DNA from 3 places in the Kitasatospora sp. RG8 genome. Region 3 is predicted to be linked to each of the others. Evidence: riboswitches for the same ligand, from Rfam matches in the RefSeq annotation. Region 3 holds a riboswitch; each other region holds the start of a gene.
The links. Region 3 has a riboswitch for cobalamin ahead of metE (5-methyltetrahydropteroyltriglutamate--homocysteine S-methyltransferase). Riboswitches for the same ligand answer to the same signal wherever they lie in the genome.

Region 1 (4,502 bases), on a different contig from region 3:
GCCGTTGAAGTTGGCGGACGGGCCGTAGTAGCCGGGCTCGGCGCTCTGCCAGGAGGCGACGAGGTCGGCGACGAGGTTGCGGCCGGGGCCCACCCGGGCGGGGTCGATGCCCGCGGCGTAGGTGTTGAGGATGCCGCGCTCGTAGTCCGTGACCACCGGCGAGCTGCCGGGCCAGCCGGGAGCGGCGAGCTGGTTGCGGTAGACGAGGCGGGCGTTCCGGCCGGCGTCACCGCCGGGGGTGACGCCGGCGGCGGCCGTGCCGGCGGCCGCGAGCGCGCTGAAGGCCCACTCGTTGGAGAGCCCGCCGCCGGTGACGTAGCTGCCGTCGGCGCCCTGGAGGGACTTCAGGTAGCTGACGCCGGTGCTCCTGGAGGTGGCGATCTGGGCCAGGGTGGCCGTCGCGTGGGCGGGAACGGTGGCGGACAGCAGCAGGGCCCCGGCCGCCAGGGCGACGGTGACGGCGGGTACGGAAGTGGTCCGCGACGGGGTGCGGAGGGACACGGGAGGGGCTCCTTGGGGTGGCGGGCGCCGACCCTGCCCCGGAGGTCCCGGCGTCCGTTCGGAAGCGCGCGACCGGCGGAGCGGTCGCCGCCCGGATCGCGTGGGCCGGCATTCGCCGCGGTGCACGGCCGGGCGGGCATCCGGGCTCGGGACGGCACGACCGCCACCCCACACCGCTGCGCGTCAGCCCCGGATTCGCACCGGGTTCCCCCACTCGGCCACCGGGGACGCTACCGCACGGCGCACGGCGCACCGGGCGACGAGGCGGATGTGACCTACCTGACGCCCCGTTGACTCTCCGTCAGCCGCCGTGGTCTGATGAACCGATTTTTCGCCCTCGGCATTCAGGGGAAGCCGGTCCAACTCCGGCGCTGACCCGCAACCGTAGACCCGCCAACCCGGTGGGTGAGCCGGAATGCCTGGACCGGGGGCCTGTTCACAGAGCACTTGCGTCGTCGCGGACTACGACGCGGTCAGGACGGTCCCTGTCCCGGGAGACCGTCGGCTGCGCCGTGTTCTCCCGCGTCGACCGACCAGGGAGTCGTCGTGAGGGTCAGCAGCAGTCGTACACGTCACAGGAACCGGGAACTCGCGTCCCTGGTGGTCGCCGGCGCCGTCGCGGTCGCCGCCTGCGGCACGGTCCTGCTCGGGCACCCCGGAACCGCGGCGGCCGACCCGATCGAGCAGTGCACGGCGACGACGGGCGCGATCGTCGCGGTCGACTTCGGTCACTGGGGCGGTGGTGTCGTCCGTGGCTGCGACGCCCACCCCACGACGGGCATGAGCCTGCTGCACAACGCCGGCTTCACCACGACCGGCACCGAGCACGACGGACCCGCCTTCGTCTGCCGGCTCGGGACCGCGGGCTTCAACGGCGGCGCCCAGTATCCGGCGCCGGCCGACGAGCCCTGCGTCAACACCCCGCAGGCCACCGCGTACTGGTCGTACTGGATCGCCGAACCCGGCCAACAGAATTGGTCCTACAGCCAGTTCGGGGCCGGGACGCAGAAGCCCAAGCCCGGCGAGGTCGAGGCCTGGGTGTACGGCGGCACCGACATCGGCGGCTCCAACGGGGCGCCGTCATTCACCCCGGATTCCGTGCGGGCCAAGAACGGCGGGCCGTCGTCCTCCGCGTCCCCCTCGGCGACCCCGAGCCAGACCCCGAGCCAGACCCCGACCGCGAGCCCGACCGGGTCGCCGGCCGCCACCACCGACCCGGACCCGGCCGCCACCGAGCAGGCCGTCCTGGCCCTGACCGGCACCGACCTCACCAGCGTCCGGCGCAACCCGGACGGCACCACCGCGACGCCGACCCCGCCCGCCGTTAGGAAGCCCGACGCCGCCAAGGGCAGCGCCTACCTCACCGACCCGGCCCGCCTGATCGACGGCCACTACTACGAGGGCTTCCCGGCCTTCGCCGACTTCGGTCTCACGATCGACGGGGCCTACGCGCTCGCCGCCACCGGCACCGACGACACCGCGCTGCGCAGGATCGTCGACTTCCTGGACCAGCAGGGCAAGGACGCGAGCGGGCGGACCGTCAACGACTGGACCGGTGTCGGCACCGAGTTCGCCGGCGGAGGCTCGATCGGCAAGGAGGCGTTGCTCGCCGAGATCGTGGGCCGCAACCCGCGGGACTTCGGCGGTCACGACCTGATCGCCGCCCTCGCCGCGATGGTGTGCACCAAGGCCGCCCCGGACACCGGTTGCGCCGAGTCCGGCAACTACACCTGGGCCACCTCGGTGTTCTCCCAGGCCCTCGGCATCATGGCGCAGCTGCGCGCCGGCGACACGGCCGGCGCCGCCGCCCCGGTCGCCTACCTGAAGAGCCTTCAGCACGCGGACGGCTCCTGGCCGAGCCTGATCCCGGCCACCGGCGACTCCGACGTGGACAGCACGGCGATGGCCGTCATGGCGCTCGCGCTCGTCCCCGGGGACGGGGCCGCGCAGGCGGTCGACAAGGGGCTCGGCTGGCTCGCCGCCCGGCAGCTGCCGGACGGCGGCTTCCCCGGCGCGGCCGGCGACTCGACGAACTCGGCCGCGCTCGCGGTCCAGGGCATGACGCTCCATCAGGCCACGTACGGCGGACGGATCGCCAAGGCGCTCGACTTCCTCGCAGGCCAGCAGAACGCCGACGGCGGGTTCAACGTCGCGTCCGCCGGACAGCAGGGTTCGGACGTCCGTGCCTCGACGCAGGTCCTGGGGGGTGCCACGGGCGTCTCCTTCGGCACGTTGTCCCGCACCATCGGCGGCACGCCCACGCCCACGCCGACCGGTACGCCCACGCCCACGCCGACCGGTACGCCGACGGGTGCGCCGACCGCGACGTCCACGGGTACGCCGACGCCGACCGGTACGCCGACACCCACGGGGACACCGACACCCACGGGGACACCGACCGCGAGCGGTTCACCGACGGCGGGCGGTTCACCAACGGAAACCGCCTCCGCGACGTCCACGGCCGTGCCGTCGTCCGGTGAGGGCGCGACCGCCGGCCGCCCGTCCGACGCCGTGCTCGTCGGAGACGGCGGCAGCACCGGCGCCCCGGTGCGCGGCGGCTCCGTCCAGGCCGCCGGTGGCAGTCTGGCCGGCACCGGCACCGACGCCCTGGTACTGACGGGCATCGCCGGTCTGCTGACCGTGGCCGGCACGGCTGGGGTCCTCGTCGCCCTCCGTCGTACGGCCTCCGTCCCGGGGCGTCACCGGTGAGCCGGCGGCTGGGCCGGCTGGGCCGGCTCACCGGAGCGGCGGTCCTGACGTTCGCCCTCGCCTCGGGTGGCGTCGGGCTGGGGACGGCCCCGGCGTCCGCGGCGCCGACGCCGATCGAACAGTGCACCACCACCTCGGGCGTGGTGCTCGCCGTCGACTTCAGCCGGTGGGGCGGCCCGCTGCTGCGCTCCTGCGGGACCACCCCGACGACCGGGTACGCCCTGCTCAACCAGGGCGGCTGGAAGACCACCGGGACGGGGCACGACGGCCCGGCGTTCATCTGCCGGATCGGTTACAGCGGCTTCCAGGGCGGCAAGCAGTACCCCGCTCCGGACCAGGAGAAGTGCGTCCTGACGCCCCCGGCCACGGCCTACTGGTCGTACTGGCACGCCGATCCGGGCCAGAACGACTGGTCCTACAGCCAGCTCGGCGCGATGAGCTACCAGCCGAAGCCGGGCAGCGTCGACCTGTGGATCTTCGGTGGCACGAACATCGAGGGCACCGAGGGGCGTCCGGCCATCCCGCCGGACTCCGTGCGGGCCCGGAACACCAGCCCGGGCGGCGCCGCCTCCACCCCCGAACCGCCCCGACCGCCGGCCGGCGGGGGAGGGGCAGCCGGTGGTGGCTCCGGTGGGACGAGCGGCGGGAGCGGCACCGGTACCGGTGGGAACGGCACCGGTACCGGCGGGAACGGAGGAGGTTCCGCGGGCGCGAACGGTGGATCCTCGTCCGGTACCGGATCGTCCGGCAGCTCGTCCGGCGCCAACACCGGTGGTTCGTCCGGCGCCACGAAACGTCCGTCCTCGGGCGGTGGCGCGGGCGGATCGTCCGGCGCCACGGGCGGTCGGACGGCACCGGTGAGCCCGTCGGCCGAGGCCCCCGCACCGGCGGACCCGCAGACACCGGCCGCCGAGGCGACCGCCGCGCCGGCCGGGACGCCCTCCGCACAGTCGTCCGACACGCCGTCCGTGGAAGCCAGCGCCACCGCGACGCCCACCGCTGCCGACGGTCCGTCGCCCTCCGTCGAGGCCGGCGGGCCGAGGGTGGTGGACGCGGCCCCGGCCGCCGACACCCCGCACGACCCCGGCTCGATGGTGCCGGCCGCGGTCGGGGCCGTCCTCGTGGTGGTGCTGGGCGTGGTCACCGCCGTCACCGCGCGCCGCCGCCGGCGACAGGCCGAGTGATCCGGTGAGCATCGTCGACACGCCCGGCGCCGGCTCCCCGCCCGCCGCCCCCGGCCGGAGCGCGGGGAGCAGGCGCAGCCCGCGGGACCTGCACCCGCTGGCCTGGTG
Region 2 (4,502 bases), on a different contig from region 3:
CGGCCTTCAGCTGGGACGACTACCACGAGCACATGCGGCACGGGGCCGAGGGGGTGCTGGCGGCGGGCTTCGACCCGCGCACCGACCGGGCGATGAACCTCTTCTTCGGAGGCCAGCTCTACGGCGGCTTCCTGAGCTTCTACTCGGTCCTGGAGAACCTGCGCGCGGTGCAGTTCCCGATGGCCGCCCAGGACGACCACGCGGCCGTCGCGCGCTCGATCGTCGAGCACCGGGTGGACACCCTCTTCGGCATGCCGAACTACCTGCTGCGGGTCTTCACCGAGGGTGCGGTCGTGCTCCGCGGGTACCGCGGGGTGCGCAAGCTCTTCTACGGCGGAGAGCACTTCCCCGAGCGCCAGCAGACGTGGCTGCGTGAGGAGTTCGGCGTCGAGCTGATCCGCTCGGCCGCGTACGGCAGCGTCGACGCCGGCCCGCTGGGCTACCAGTGCCCGGACGCCGGGGGACGGGTGCACCACCTGTTCAGCGGGCTCCAGACACTGGAGATCCTCGACCTGGAGGAGGACCGCCCGGCCGATCCGGGCGAGGCCGGGAGGCTGGTCTTCACCGCGCACAGCAGGCGCGGCCAGCGCCTGGACCGCTACGAGATCGGCGACCTCGGCCGCTGGGTGGACGGCGCCTGCCCCTGCGGGCGGCGCACCCCGCGGTTCGAACTCCTCGGCCGCTTCGGCGACATCTTCCGCAGCGGCAGCCACTTCCTCAACTACCGTCGCTTCGTGCTGGCGGCCGAGGAGCGGCTGGACCACCACGGAGCCCTCCAGCTGCTCCTCGACGAGGACGAGCACAGCGCCCGGGAGACGCTGACCGTCCGCCTGGAGGCGGACCGCTCGCACTCGGACGCGGGCGGGGACCCGCGCCCGGATGGACGGCCGCGCCCGGGCGGAGGCCTGGGTGCGGGCGAACAGCCCGACGCGGTACGGGAGTTCCTCGACGCCTACCCGGACCTGGCCGCCGCCGTGGTGCGCGACCGTCTGGTGGAGCTGTCCGTGGAGCACGCCCCCGCCGAGGACTTCGAGCGGACGGCCGCCAGCGGCAAGCTCCTCGCCGTCGTCGACCGCCGGGCCCGCAACCGCTAGGGGACGGCTGCCGGCCCGTGGCTCCCGCAGCACCGCACCACGGATGCTGCGGGAGCTACCCCATCCGCTCGTCGAGGAGACGGATCAGCTTGCCGGTACGGGAGTTGACCGCGAGGCCGTCCGGGGCGACCCATTCGAAGGCCAGCGGGTGGATCAGTCCCTTGCGGACGTGGTCGGCGAACATCGGCCGGGTCGCACCGAGACGGGCGGTCAACTCCCGTGCCAGGGCGGGATCCTCCCCGCCGGGAGCGGCGAGCCGCAGTACCAGCTCGTCCCGCTCGGCCCGGTGCCGCAGGACCACCTGATGGCCGACGACCGGGCCGTCCCCGCCGGCCGCGGCCAGCAGGGCGCGCAGGTCCTCCAGGTAGACGGTGACCACCCCGACCCGGGCGCCCTCCTCCGAGCGCCCCAGCAGCCGCAGGCGGCGCCGCGGGAAGTCGACCCACTCGGCGAGGTCGCCGACCGGGTAGCGGATCACCGGCATCAGGCGACGGACCAGATCGGTGGCCACCACGCGGCCGGGCCGGCCCTCCTCCTCGACCGGCTCGCCGGTCTCCGGGTCGAGCAGTTCCACCACCTTGTCCGCCGTGAAGACCTCGTGCACCCGGCTGTCCGGTTCCCCGGCCACCGGACCGGCCAGGACGCCCGCGTCCACGCTGGCGTAACCGATCGACCGGACGCTCACGTGGGGGAAGGCGGTGGTGAGCAGTGCCACCTGGTCCGGGTAGCAGGCCTCGCCGGCGAAGAGCGCGACGCGGACGTCCGGCAGGGTCCCGACGGTGTCGACGACCTCGCGGGCCAGCCGGCACAGCGACGTGGGCGGCGCGGCGACCACGGTTGCGGAGAAGTCGCGCAGGGCCTGGATGGTGGCGTCCAGCGGCGCGGCACCGCCGATCGGCAGCTGGACCGTGGGGACGGGTGCCTCCTGCAGGCAGTTGAGGGTGAAGACGAAGCTGGAGTAGAGCTCCCCGGCGTAGAACAGGTTGGCGACCCGGTCCCCGGCACGCAGCCCGGCGGCCGGCAGGCCGCCGCCGAACGTACGGCTCATGCGGCGCCACTCCGCGCGGGTGTACATGGACACGCGCGGCGCCCCGGTGGTGCCGCCGGTCTTGAAGACGATCCCGTCGTCGTGCGGTCCGGTGAGCACCCGGCTGCGGTCGATGCCGTGGGCCGCCCAGTAGGCGGTGTGGTCGGTCAGCGGCAGTGCGGTGAGGCCGGTGGGGTCGGCGGGGCTGGTCAGGTCGTCCGGGAGGCCGGCGTAGAGGTCGCGGTAGAAGGGGGAGTTCTCCCGTGCATGGCGGATCAGGTCGGATATCTGAGTGTTAGTCACATCATATGAGTCTAGACCTGTACAAATGCCTCGCCTGCGCCGGGTGGGGCGAGCGGTCCCAGCCGGTTGCGCCACCCGGCCGGGCCCAGGGGCCACCGCGGCGCAGCCGGACGGTTCGGTGCCGGTGGCACCGATGGTGGCGGCGGGGCACCGTGATGTGACGCACCATCCCTTGACCGGATCTTTTCCGTTTCGCCATGATGAACCGTCATGTTCTGACTCCGCCGATGGGGGAAGTCCGGTCCGAATCCGGCGCTGACCCGCAACGGTAGGCCGCCGACGCCACGTCGGCGGCGAGCCCGAGTACCCGTCGGCGGAGGTGTGTCACCCCTCCTCCCGTCGTGGTCTGCGGGCCGGAGCTCCGAGGGCTGCCCGGCCGTTGCCGACGCCCTCCGGGCCCCTGCGTCCAGGCCCGGAAAGGCATCCCATGCCCACGCCCCGCCGCACTCTCGGTCTGCTCGCGATACCCGCCCTGGCGCTCGCCACCGCGCTCCCCGCGGCCACCACAAGCCACGCCGCACCCGCAGCCCACGCCGCACCCGCAGCCCACGCCGCACCTGACGCCCACGCCGCACCCGCCGACGCGGCGTCGTCCCGGACCGTCCGCCCCGACGCCGCCGCGGCCGGCTGGCTGGCCCGCCGGCTCGTCGACGGCGACCACTTCGAGTCCGTCTTCAACGGCACCGCCTACCCCGACCAGGGCCTGACCATCGACGCCGTGCTGGCCTTCGCCGCCTCGCACGGCTCCGAGCAGGCCGCCGCGAAGGCCACCGCCTGGCTCGCCAGGCCCGAGATCATCAGCGGCTACCTCGGCGACGGCACCACCGAGGCGTACGCGGGCGCGACCGCCAAGCTGCTGCTCGCCGTCGAGGTCCGCGGCGCGGACCCGGCGAGCTTCGGCGGCGTCGACCTGTCGGCCCGGCTGCGTTCGCTCCAGACCGCCGAGGGCCGGTTCTCCGACCGCTCGCAGTGGGGTGACTACAGCAACGCCTTCGGGCAGTCGCTGGCCCTGATCGCCCTGTACCGCACACCCGGTGGCGCCCCGTCGGCGGCCGTGGACTTCCTCGCCGGCAGCCAGTGCGCGGACGGCGGCTTCCCGGTCTCCTTCGGTCAGGCCACCTGCACCGGCGACCCGGACGCCACCGCGCTCGCCGTCCAGGCCCTCGCCGCCACGGGACGGGCCGCCAAGGCGAGCGCCGGCCTCACCTGGCTGACCTCCCAGCAGGGTGCCGACGGCGGGTTCGCGGCCGCCGGGGCGAGCGCCTCCAACGCCAACACCACGGGCCTGGCCACCCAGGCGCTGCTCTCCGGCGGACGCCTCGGGGCCGGCCTCAAGGGCTGGAGCCGGCTGGTCAAGTTCCAGCAGGGATGCTCCACGGACCCGGCCGTCCGCGGCGCGGTCGCCTACGACGCGTCCGGCTTCAACGCGGGCAACGGCGCCCGGGCCACCGCGCAGGCCGTCCTCGGCCTCGCCGGCACCCCGCTGACCACGCTCTCCGCCGCCGGCGCACGCCCCGACGCGCCCACCCTGGCCTGCCCGGCACCGGCCTCCCGCTGAACAGGGCCGTCCCCAGGAGGAGTTATCCGATGACCGACACCCTCACCCCGGCCCGTCCGGTCCGCCGCACGCTCGGGTCGATCGCCGCGGCCGCGGCCCTCACCGCCGGCCTGCTCGGCGTCAGCGCCGTCCAGGCCCCGCAGGCCCGGGCCGCGGCCTGCTCCGGGACCACCGGCGTCACGGTCGTGGTCGACTTCACGGCCGTCGGCGGCGGCATCCAGACCGGCTGCGCCCCCGGCGACCCGGCCAGCGGACTCGCCGCGCTGACCGGCGCCGGGTTCTCGTACGCCTTCCACCCGCGCTTCCCGGGCTTCGTGTGCAGGATCAACGCGCTGCCGACGACCTGCACCAACCCGACCGGCAGCGCCTACTGGTCGTACTGGCACGCCCAGCACGGCGGCCCCTGGTCGTACAGCAGCCTGGGCGCCGGCAGCTACAACCCGGCTCCCGGCGACGTCGAGGGCTGGTCCTTCGGCGCCGGCGCCCAGCCGGGCATCACGGCGCCCTGACACCCTGCCGT
Region 3 (4,502 bases):
CCGGTGTGCTGGAGGGACAGCGGGCGTGGATCGACGGCTGCTACGCGGCGGGCGCCGTCGAGGAGATCCTCGGCCGGCTGCGGGAGAGCGGCGAACCCGAGGCGAAGAAGGCCGCCGACCGGATCGCTGCGAACTCTCCTGCCGCCGTGAAGGCCACGCTGGCGGCCCTGCGCCGGGCCCGGGCCCTCGGCCCGCTGGAGGCGGTGCTCGACCAGGAGTACCGCACCTCGTGCGCGGCCCTCGCCACCGCCGACCTGGCCGAGGGCATCCGGGCCCAGGTGATCGACAAGGACCGTTCCCCGCGGTGGAGCCCGGCGACGCTCGGCGCCGTCGAACCCGCCGCGGTGGCCCGCTACTTCGCCCCGCTCGGCGAGCGCGAACTCGGCCTCGCCGCCACCACACCCCTGGAGCGCTGGTGACCCACAGCATCGGATTCGTCGGACTCGGCAACATGGGCGGCCCGATGGCCGCCAACCTCGTCAGGGCCGGCCACCGGGTGACCGGCTACGACCTGGCGGAGCACGCCCGGGAGCGCGCTGCCGGAAACGGTGTGGCCGTGGCCGGCTCGGCGGCGGAGGCGGTCGGCGACGCCGACCTGGTGATCACCATGCTGCCGACCGGGCGGCACGTCCTGGACGCGTACCAGGAGCTCACCGCCGTCGCCCGAGGCGCGCTGTTCGTGGACTGCTCCACCATCGCGGTCGGGGACGCCCGGGTGGCCGCCGACCTCGCCCGGGTAGCCGGACACCGCGCCGTCGACGCACCGGTCTCCGGTGGCGTGGCCGGTGCGGAGACGGCGGGCCTGACGTTCATGGTCGGCGCCGACGACACCGACTTCGCCGACGCCGAACCGGTGTTGGCGGAGATGGGCCGCCGGGTCGTCCACTGCGGAGCGTCCGGCGCCGGGCAGGCGGCGAAGATCTGCAACAACATGATCCTGGGCATCTCCATGATCGCGGTCGGCGAGGCGTTCGTCCTCGGGGAGAGCCTCGGTCTGAGCCACCAAGCCCTGTTCGACGTGGCCTCCACCGCCTCCGGGCAGTGCTGGGCGCTCACCAGCAACTGTCCGGTTCCCGGCCCCGTTCCGACCAGCCCGGCGAACCGCGAGTACGCGGCCGGGTTCGCCGCCGCGCTGATGGCCAAGGACCTCAAGCTCGCCGCCGACGCGGCCGGCTCCGCCGCCGTTCCGGCCGAACTGGGCAGAAGGGCAGCCGAGTTGTTCGCCTCCTTTGCTCAGGGCGAGGCCGGCGGTCTGGACTTCTCCGCCATCATCACCACCCTCCGGGAGGATTCCGCATGACGTACGAGACGATCCTGGCCGAGCGCAAGGGCCGGGTCGGGCTGATCACGCTCGACCGCCCGAAGGCGCTCAATGCGCTCAACACCCTCCTGATGAACGAAGTCGTCGCAGCGGCGGCGGAGTTCGACCGGGACCCGGAGATCGGCTGCCTGGTGGTCACCGGCTCGGAGAAGGCCTTCGCGGCCGGCGCCGACATCAAGGAGATGCAGTCCCTCGACTTCGTCGACGCCTACCTCGGCGACTGGTTCGCCGCCTGGGACCGCTTCGCCGCCCTGCGCAAGCCCGTCGTGGCGGCGGTCGCCGGCTACGCGCTGGGTGGCGGCTGCGAGTTGGCGATGATGTGCGACATCCTGCTGGCGGCGGACACCGCGCAGTTCGGTCAGCCGGAGATCAAGCTCGGCGTGATCCCCGGCATCGGCGGCTCGCAGCGCCTGACCCGGGCGGTCGGCAAGGCGAAGGCCATGGAGCTCTGCCTGACCGGCCGGATGATGGGCGCCGAGGAGGCCGAGCGGGCCGGCCTGGTCTCCCGGATCGTCCCCGCCGACCAGCTGACGGCCGAGGCCCTGGCCACCGCCGATACCGTGGCCGCGATGTCCACCCCGGCGGCGGTCATGCTCAAGGAGAGCGTCAACCGCTCGTACGAGACCACGCTCGCCGAGGGCGTCCGGTTCGAACGGCGGCTGTTCCACGCGACGTTCGCCACGGCGGACCAGAAGGAGGGTATGGGGGCCTTCGCCGAGAAGCGCCCGCCGTCCTTCATCCACCGCTGACAGTCCGCGCGGGCGCCGCCCCTCGCCCGGGGCGGCGCCCACAGGTCGGTCGGCCGATCGCCGAAGCAGGTAGGTGTCCGCGATCCAGCCCTTGCTTTCGTGGGCCGACTTGTGCAACTCGCCGATCCGCGGAGCGACTTCGGAGGGCAGTCCGGCGACCAGGATCTCGTCGGGGGTGCCGGGGTGGGCGCCGTGGCGGATCTCCCTTCCCTCGGGGTCGATCCCGGTGAACGCGGCCCGGCCGTCGAGCGTTACCACCGTGTCGTCCACGTCCTCGGGGAACCCCTCGGCCAGGCGGCGGCCGGTGGTGATGTACATCGCGAGGCCGGCCCGGGCCCGCCGAGGACGTGCGAGGGTCCGTGCGGAGGCTGTGCGTTGTCCTGATTGACAGATGTCGGGCCGGTCCACGCACCGTGCGACATCACCGAGCCGCGGTGGAGTCTCATCATGCGGACACGTTCCATGATTCCGCGTCAGTACCGGCTGCTTGCACATAAGCTGACCGGGCAGCTGGTTCGCCCTGTCCGCCAGGCAGGCGCGTCGCAAGAGGGAACCCGGTGGGAATCCGGGACTGCCCCGCAGCGGTGAGTGGGAACGAACGCCGTCATACGCACTGGGCCCGGCCGGGTCTGGGAAGCGACGGCCAGTAGGTGTCCGCCCTTGACGGGCGGCCGTGCCCGCGAGTCCGAAGACCTGCCCGCTGCCCGCACGCGACCGTTCGCGCGCGGCCATCCCGGTGACCTCGTGGGCGGGTCGGCGTACATATCAGGCGGGTCCGGCGCTTTCGCACGCGCTCACGGCCCCGCCCGGTTCGTCATCCCTTCGCGCCTTCGTCCCGTCCCCGGGGACCACAGGAAACAGGCTCGCGAAGGAGAGTCCCTTGACAGCGAAGTCCGCAACCGCGGCAACCCGGGCCACCACCCACGGCCACCCCCGCCAGGGCCGCAACCGGGAGCTCAAGAAGGCCGTCGAGGGCTACTGGAAGGGTGCGGTCACGGCCGACGCCCTCCTCGCCACCGCCGCCGACCTGCGCCGGGAGAACTGGCAGCAGCTCGCCGACGCCGGTATCGAGGAAGTCCCCACCGGCGACTTCTCGCTCTACGACCACGTGCTGGACACCACGGTTGCCGTCGGCGCGATCCCGGCCCGCCACCGCGCCGCGGTCGACGCCGACCCGCTGGACGGCTACTTCGCCATGGCCCGCGGCACCCAGGAGGTCGCGCCGCTGGAGATGACCAAGTGGTTCGACACCAACTACCACTACCTGGTGCCCGAACTCGGCCCGGAGACCGTCTTCGGCGCGAACCCGGCCAAGCAGGTGGCCGAGCTCCGCGAGGCCGTCGCGCTCGGCCACACCGCCCGCCCGGTGCTGGTCGGTCCGATCACCTACCTGCTCCTCGCCAAGCCGGCACCCGGCGTGGCCGAGGACTTCCAGCCGCTCACCCTGCTCGACCGGCTGCTGCCCGTCTACGCCGCACTCCTCGCGGACCTGCGCGCGGCCGGCGCCGTCTGGGTGCAGCTGGACGAACCCGCGCTCGTCCAGGACCGCACCCCGGCGGAGCTGAACGCCGCCGCCCGCGCCTACCGCGACCTCGGCGCCCTCGCCGACCGGCCCAAGCTGCTCGTCGCGAGCTACTTCGACCGCCTGGGCGAGGCGCTGCCCGTGCTCGCCAAGGCGCCGGTCGACGGCCTTGCACTGGACTTCACCGGTCCGGCCGCGGCCAACCTCGACGCCCTCGCCGCCGTCGGAGGACTCCCCGGCAAGCGCCTGGTCGCCGGCGTGGTCGACGGCCGCAACATCTGGATCAACGACCTGCAGAAGTCGCTGGCCACCCTGGCGACCCTGCTCGGCCTCGCCGGCCGGGTCGACGTCGCGCCGTCCTGCTCCCTGCTGCACGTCCCGCTGGACGCCGCCGCCGAACGCGACCTCGACCCGCAGATCGCCCGCTGGCTCGCGTTCGCCCGCCAGAAGGCCGGCGAGACCGCGCTGCTCGCCCGCGCCCTGCGCGAGGGCACCGACGCGATCACCGCCGAACTCGCGGCCAACCGTGCCGACCTCGCCTCCCGGGCCGCCTCGTCGATCACCCGCGACCCGGCCGTCCGCGCCCGCACCGCCGCCGTCACCGAGGCGGACACCCGCCGCGCCCAGCCCTACCCGCAGCGCGCCGAGGCCCAGCGTGCCCGCCTCGGGCTGCCGCTTCTTCCCACCACCACCATCGGATCCTTCCCGCAGACCACCGAACTGCGCCTCGCCCGCGCCGACCTGACGGCCGGGCGGACCGACGAGGCCACCTACCGCTCTCGGATGGAAGCCGAGGTCCGCGAGGTCATCGCCTACCAGGAGAAGGCCGGCCTGGACGTCCTCGTCCACGGCGAGCCCGAGCGCAACGACATGGTCCAGTACTTCGCCGAGCAGCTCACCGGGTACCTGG

Region 1: another riboswitch for cobalamin. It lies ahead of J5Y04_RS14260 (prenyltransferase/squalene oxidase repeat-containing protein); the one in region 3 lies ahead of metE (5-methyltetrahydropteroyltriglutamate--homocysteine S-methyltransferase).
Region 2: another riboswitch for cobalamin. It lies ahead of J5Y04_RS14245 (peptidase); the one in region 3 lies ahead of metE (5-methyltetrahydropteroyltriglutamate--homocysteine S-methyltransferase).

Annotation. Positions count from the first base shown of each region.
Region 1 covers NZ_JAGIYX010000007.1:276,900-281,401, forward strand. Annotated here, with positions in the region: gene J5Y04_RS14255 (prenyltransferase/squalene oxidase repeat-containing protein) at 1-501, opposite strand, end outside; cobalamin riboswitch at 636-712, opposite strand; cobalamin riboswitch at 798-943, shown strand; gene J5Y04_RS14260 (prenyltransferase/squalene oxidase repeat-containing protein) at 1,048-3,210, shown strand; gene J5Y04_RS43960 (hypothetical protein) at 3,207-4,394, shown strand; gene J5Y04_RS14270 (CbiQ family ECF transporter T component) at 4,405-4,502, shown strand, end outside.
Region 2 covers NZ_JAGIYX010000007.1:271,382-275,883, forward strand. Annotated here, with positions in the region: gene J5Y04_RS43195 (acyl-CoA reductase) at 1-1,094, shown strand, start outside; gene J5Y04_RS14240 (phenylacetate--CoA ligase family protein) at 1,150-2,424, opposite strand; cobalamin riboswitch at 2,596-2,754, shown strand; gene J5Y04_RS14245 (peptidase) at 2,852-3,982, shown strand; gene J5Y04_RS14250 (flagellar hook-length control protein FliK) at 4,012-4,491, shown strand.
Region 3 covers NZ_JAGIYX010000003.1:313,938-318,439, reverse strand. Annotated here, with positions in the region: gene J5Y04_RS06730 (enoyl-CoA hydratase/isomerase family protein) at 1-419, shown strand, start outside; gene mmsB (3-hydroxyisobutyrate dehydrogenase) at 416-1,300, shown strand; gene J5Y04_RS06720 (enoyl-CoA hydratase) at 1,297-2,070, shown strand; cobalamin riboswitch at 2,565-2,786, shown strand; gene metE (5-methyltetrahydropteroyltriglutamate--homocysteine S-methyltransferase) at 2,951-4,502, shown strand, end outside.